Linked DNA regions of Pontibacter liquoris. Each later gene encodes a partner of the first gene's protein in a complex. Links are inferred from orthologs where the notes say so. Each region holds a gene or a part of one and is shown on either strand. Other genes may lie near its edges.

The links. The genes of interacting proteins can lie anywhere in the genome.
Region 2: the proteins of LWL52_RS14610 (region 1) and pheT are in contact, whole or in part, in a crystal structure (PDB 6P24), measured with the Escherichia coli proteins. The link is inferred for Pontibacter liquoris from one-to-one orthologs.

Annotation. Positions count from the first base shown.
Region 1 is NZ_JALEBG010000002.1:283,294-286,682, reverse strand. Bases 333-3,164 are described here. They hold LWL52_RS14610 (phenylalanine--tRNA ligase subunit alpha), read right to left. Parts: upstream 2,347-3,164; coding sequence 1,318-2,346; downstream 333-1,317. Other genes in these bases: LWL52_RS14605 (LiaF transmembrane domain-containing protein), read left to right, coding at 2,704-3,164; LWL52_RS14615 (3-hydroxyacyl-CoA dehydrogenase NAD-binding domain-containing protein), read right to left, coding at 342-1,199; LWL52_RS14620 (hypothetical protein), read right to left, coding at 333-349. Also shown: more of LWL52_RS14620, read right to left, coding at 1-332; more of LWL52_RS14605, read left to right, coding at 3,165-3,389.
Region 2 is NZ_JALEBG010000001.1:261,099-264,454, forward strand. The notes cover bases 279-3,356. They hold pheT (phenylalanine--tRNA ligase subunit beta), read left to right. Parts: upstream 279-650; coding sequence 651-3,062; downstream 3,063-3,356. Other genes in these bases: LWL52_RS01040 (hypothetical protein), read left to right, coding at 3,067-3,356.

The DNA of each region.
Region 1 (3,389 bases):
CGGCTGTTACGTTGCCCTGAAAATTGAACTGGGAGCCGCAGCATTTATCGATCAGAAACAGATTGGAAGCGTCGGCTTCTATGCCCGGGCAGGTGCTGGTTGGGTCGTAGGGGCAGGCGCGCTCAAAGGCCAGGTATAGGTTGGCGTTTTGGCGTATCAGTATAATGCCTTTGTAACCGCCCTGCAGATACACATAGCCGCCGTCCTGGCGCAGTTCCGGGTATTGGAGGCTGCCGACGTTGATCTGCACGCTCACCGGCACTGTGGGTATGGCCGGGCCGCTGCTGCTGTCTTTGCAGCCTGCCAGTAGCGCTAGCAGGAGTGATAAAGCTATCCAGAGTTTACTCATAATTATAAAAGCCTTTGCCTGACTTGCGACCATGATGGCCAGCATCCACTTTCTGCTGTTGAATGCGGCTTGGCCGGAACTTCGGATCGTAATGGAAGGCCTCGAACATGGCAGTCGTCACAGAATAGTTTGTATCCACCCCAATCAGGTCCATCAACTCAAAAGGGCCCATTTTAAAGCCGCTCGCTTGCAGCAGCTTGTCGATGGTTGCCACATCAGCTACGCCTTCTTCCAGCAGCTTCAGGGCTTCCACATAATAATGACGGGCTACGCGGTTCACGATAAAACCTGGCGAGTCTTTGGCCATAACAGGCGTTTTGCCCAGCTTCCGGGCCAGTTGCTGTATGGTATTTTTTACTTGCGGCGAGGTAGCAGCGCCGGAGATCACCTCCACCAGTTTCATGATGGGAGCGGGGTTAAAAAAGTGCATGCCCACCACGCGCTCGGGGTGCGGCACGGCGCCGGCAATACGCGTGATTGGGATAGAGGACGTGTTAGAGGCAAGTATGGTTTGCGGACTGTTGATGGCGGCCAGCTCCTTAAAAATGCTTTGCTTTACCTCCAGCCGTTCCACCACCGCTTCGATGATCACATCGCAGCTTAACTGCAGCGTATCGCCTGTAAAAGAAAGGTTGCCGAGAGTCGTTTGCTTGTCGGCTTCCGTGAGTTTGCCGCGTGCAATGCCTTTAGCCAGGTTCTCAGTAGTCGTCTGCTGCGCCTTTTCCAGCACCTGGGCATTGATGTCGAACAGGATGGTTTTGTAGCCGGCCAGCGCACAGATCTGCGCAATGCCCTGCCCCATGGTGCCAGCACCCACTACGCCGATCGTTTTTATCTCCTCCAGGGTCATCTGGTGAATGGTTACATTGTTAAATGGTTAAATGGCTGGATTGATGTAAAGCTTGGCTATACTTGAAGAATTAACTACCAGCGAAGCCCAACAATTAAACAATGCAGCAATCCAACAATTAAATAACGCCTTCAAACTGGCGCAGGAACCGCACGTCGTTCTCGGTGAACAGGCGCAGGTCCTTTATCTGGTATTTGAGCATCGTAATGCGCTCAATGCCCATGCCAAAAGCAAAACCCGAGTATTCCTGCGGATCGATGCCGCTGCTTTCCAGCACGGCCGGGTCTACCATGCCTGAGCCGCCAATCTCTACCCAACCGGTATGTTTGCAGATGTTGCACCCCTCGCCTTTGCAGATGAGGCAGGTGATGTCGATCTCCGCGCTAGGCTCGGTGAACGGGAAAAAAGACGGACGGAAGCGCACCTGCGTGTCCTGCCCGAACATCTCTTTGGCAAAGTAATACAGCGTCTGCTTCAGATCGGCAAAGCTCACGTTTTTATCTACATACAAGCCCTCTACCTGGTGGAACACCATGTGTGCCCGCGCCGAAATAGCTTCGTTGCGGTACACGCGGCCCGGCATAATGCTGCGCAGCGGCGGCTTTTGTGTTTCCATCAGGCGCACCTGCACGGTAGACGTATGGGTGCGCAGCAACTGCTGGCGGTCGGCGCTCAGGAAAAAGGTGTCCTGCATTTCGCGTGCCGGGTGGTTTTCCGGGAAGTTCAGGGCCGAGAAGTTATGCCAGTCGTCCTCCATCTCCGGTCCTTCGGACACGTTAAAGCCAATGCGCTCAAAAATGCGCACGATCTCGCGGCGCACCAGTGAGAGCGGGTGACGGGTGCCCAGCGTGTTGGGCACAGGGGGCAGGCTAAAGTCAAATGCCTGCTCGCCGGCGTTGCCGGCTGCGGCGCTGGCCAGTTGCTCCTGCGCCTGGTCAAAACGTTCCTGGGCGCGGTTCTTCAGGCTGTTGAGTTCCTGGCCCACCTGGCGGCGCTGCTCCGGCGCCACCTGCTTCAGGTTATCAAACAGGTCGGCAATGCGGCCTTTGCGGCCCATGTAGGCAATGCGGAACTGCTCCAGTTCGGAGGCATTGTTCAGCGCTGCGGCCTCCAGCTCTTGTGCTACTTGTTGTATCTTCTCCACCATCATATGCAAAGATAATAATTTGCTGCTTTTAACTTCATGCTTGCCGGGCGTGTTTCTGCAATAGCTGTTTTCCGGTTTGTAGCTGCCAGGCGCCCGTTGGGCGGCTAAAAGAGCGGGTTGCTCCAAAATAATTTTAAGGCGCCAGGTTATTCAGCACCTTTACGTTAGCAAACGGCTGCTGCCCTCCTGCAAGTATACGCGCAGCGGGCGGCGAATGCCGGGCCTGCCAAGTTCGCCGGCAGTTTACCGACGCAGACCGGCCACTTACCGACTTTTTGCCCCGGCAAGCCTATTTGTCGTTGTGCTGCGCTATCTGCTGCCATACTTTTGAATCAGAAATTTAAACTATGACAAGTCATGAGAAATAAAGACTTTAACCCGTCGGAAAGGCAGTCAGGCAAAGTAGGCGGTGGCCTGGTGCTGGTAGTGATCGGTGTATTGCTGCTGGCTGCCAAAATGAATGTGTTCTTTTTCCCGCGCTGGGTATTTTCCTGGCAGATGCTGCTGATCGTGCTGGGCCTGTTCATGGGTTTCCGGCATTCGTTTCAGCGGCCGGGCTGGCTGGTGCTCATCGTGATCGGCACCGTTTTCCTGCTGGATGATTTCTTCTTTGTTCATTTTAGTATGCGGCATTTTTTCTGGCCTATCCTCATCATCGGCCTGGGGGTGTGGCTGATGGCGCGTCCTAAAAGACGACATACCTGGGGTAACCCTCCGGGAACCGGGCCATCCGGAAGTGACACCACCGGCTACTATCCCGACGTAGCTACTGGTGCTGCCCCGGCGGGCGATTACACCAACTATAGCGGCACGTATACCGCTCCTGATGCAGGGGCTTCGGAGCCCGTTCCTTCTGTGGAAGACTACGTGCGCACCACGGCTATTTTTGGCGGGGTGAAGAAAAATATCATTACCAAGAACTTTAAAGGCGGCGAGGTGGTGAGCGTATTCGGGGGCACCGAGCTGAACCTGATGCAGGCCGACATGCAATACCCGGTGGTGCTGGATACCACCCAGATCTTCGGGGGCACCAGCCTGATCGT
Region 2 (3,356 bases), on another replicon or contig:
GAGAGCAGGTTTATACTTGTACTTCAGCTATACTTTCATAGCAGCTGCCATCGTGCGGACAGGTCGCGACCTGCCCTACAGGGGTATCCACAAGCAAAGGCAGCTGCTATCGAAATCTTCCCAGTCCTTGGGTTGAGCGCCTTGGTGTGTTGCGGTGCCCGTCAGGGCAGCCCGCAGCGTAGCGAGGAGCAGCTTCACGCCACAGTGCGATGCCAAAGGACAAGCCCTCGCGGGCTTGGAGCGCACCAAAGTCAAAAATCAAATAAGGCAAGTATAAAACTGAGCAATACAAGCAGCTAGTAAGTATAGCCAAACTAGCTATAAAACGTAGGAATACACCTAGCTACCAAGTATAGCCTAAGTTATAGAGCAGCATCTACAGCCACTACCAAGTATAACCAAAAGTAAAACGAAGCATCAACCAGCGGCTACCGAATATACCAACTAGTATAAACTACCACAGCAACCCCAAGCTGCCAACTATAACCGAAAGCACACCTCAGCATAAAACGGCAATAGCCTGTTACTCCCCAGCAACCCTTCTTTCAGACATTTTTCCTGGCCTTGCGCCACTAAACAGAATTATGCTTAATTTTGAAGAACAGGAGCTGCTTTAAAGGCGGTTATACTTTCATACAACAGAAAACAACATGCTGATTTCGTTCGACTGGCTGAAACAACTGATCCACATAGACAAACCTGCAGAGGAAATAGGCACTTTACTTACGGGCGCAGGCCTCGAAGTGGAGGGCATTCATACGTACGAGGCGGTGCAGGGCGGCCTGGAAGGCATTGTGCTGGGGCAGGTGCTCACCTGCGAGCGCCACCCGGATGCCGACCGCCTCAGCATCACCACCGTCGATATTGGCACGGGCACACCGAGCCAGATCGTGTGTGGCGCCCCCAACGTGGGCGCCGGGCAGCGCGTGGTGGTGGCTACTGTTAACAGCACGCTGTACCCCACGGGCGGCGAACCTTTTAAGATCAAGAAATCAAAAATACGCGGCGCTGCTTCCGAAGGGATGATCTGCGCCGAGGACGAAATTGGCATCGGTACCTCGCATGCGGGCATCATGGTGCTGGACACCGACCTGCCCAACGGCACACCGGCCGCCGCCTTCTTCGGGCTGGACTCCGACAAAGTGTTCGAGATCGGTCTGACGCCGAACCGGGCCGATGCCGCCTCGCATTACGGCGTGGCCCGCGACCTACAGGCCCTGACCGGTGCCAAAGCAGAACTGCCTTCTGTGGAAGCCTTCGGGGTAAGCAATACCTCCCGAAGTATAACCGTGGAAGTGGAAAATACCGCTGCCTGCCCGCGCTATGCCGGGGTAACAGTTTCAGGTATAAAAGTAGGCCCTTCGCCCGAGTGGATGCAGCGGCGCCTGCGCGCCATCGGCCTCTCGCCCATTAACAACGTGGTGGACGTAACCAACTATGTGCTGCACGAACTGGGCCAGCCGCTGCATGCCTTTGACGCTGACAAGATAAAAGGCGGGAAGATTGTGGTGAAAACCGTGGCCGAGGGCACCGTGTTTAAAACGCTGGATGGCGTGGAGCGCAAGCTGCAGGCTACCGACCTGATGATCTGCAATGCCGAAGAGCCCATGGCGATTGGCGGCGTATTTGGCGGGATAGAATCGGGGGTATCGGCCGAAACAACAAGTATCTTTATCGAAAGCGCATATTTCTCGCCGGACTGGGTGCGCCGCACGGGCATGGCCCACGGCCTGAAAACAGATGCCTCTTTCCGTTTTGAGCGGGGCACCGATCCGGACATGGTCATCACGGCGCTGAAGCGCGCGGCCCTGCTAGTGCAGGAGGTAGCCGGCGGCGAGGTCTCATCCCAAATCGTGGATGTGTACCCCAACCCGATCGGCAGCCGCGAGATTGTGGTAAGTATAGCCCGTATTCACAGCCTGATCGGGCAGCACATCGGCACAGAGCGCATCAAAACGATTCTCACAGACCTGGGCATCACGATCACCGGCGAAACTGAAACGCACCTGACCTTGTCGGTGCCACCGTTTAAGGTGGACGTGACCCGCGAGGCCGATGTGGTGGAAGAAGTGCTGCGTATCTATGGCTTTAACAACATCACGGTAAGCGAGCACATGTCGTCCACGTTTCTGGCCAACTTTCCGCGGCCAAACCCGGAAGATATCACTGACGCTATCATGAGCTATATTGCCGATAACGGCTTCCACGAGATCATTACCAACTCCATTACCAACTCTAATTACTATACACAGGACGGGGAAGAAGCGGGGTTGGTGGAAGTGGTGAACTATAACTCCGAAGACCTGGACGTGTTGCGCAAGAGCATGGTGTTTTCGGGGCTGGAGGTGCTGCGCCGCAACATCAACCGCCGCCAGCGCGACCTGAAGCTTTTTGAATTGGGCAAAGTATACAGCAAGCTGGAAGGCGAATACAAGGAAAGTCGCCGGCTGGCCCTATACCTGGCCGGCAACGTGTCGGCCGAAAGCTGGAAGCAGCCAAGTATAAAAACTGCTTTCCACGACCTGGCAGGCGTGGTGCAGAACGTGCTGCGCAAGCTGAACGCCGGCGATTTTGAGATGCAGCCACTGGCGCCTAACCGCTACCTGCAGCAGGGTATTGCGTATACCAAAAACGGCACGGTGCTGGCTGAGCTTGGTCCGCTGGATGCCCTTGTAGCGCGGCAGATGGAAGTGAAAGAGCAGGTATGGTACGCCGAACTGAACTGGGATTACCTGCTTAAAAAGTATAAAGACAAGCTGACGGCCGAAGAGCTGCCTAAATATCCGGAAGTGCGCCGCGATCTGTCGCTGGTGCTGGATAAAAATGTTACCTTCGACCAAGTCCGCCAGATCGCGTTGCGCACCGAGCGCAAGCTGCTGCAGGATGTGAATGTGTTTGACGTGTACGAGGGCGACAAAATAGAAGCCGGTAAAAAGGCCTATGCCATCAGCTTTACGTTGCTGGACCGCCAGCAAACCCTGACCGATAAGGTGATCGAGAGTACGATGAACCGCCTGATGCAACAATTTGAGAAACAACTGGGAGCTTTTATCCGCAAATAGTGTTATGCCAAAAGAAAAGCAACTACAACAGCTCCAGCATATTGAAGATAAGCTGCGCCGCCTGATCAACCGCTATGCCGATGTGCAGCAGCGCCTTGCCAAAGCCCAGGAAGAAATTCAGGCTCTGGAAGAACAGGTGGCCGAGAAAGAGCAGCAAATAAAAAATTTTCAAAATCAGGAGAATATTGTTAAAATTGTAGACACGATAGCAGGAAACACTGCAAATTCGACAGAGTTAAAGCTCAAACTAAACGAATACATAAGAGAAATCGATAAGTGTATTGCTTACCTGCA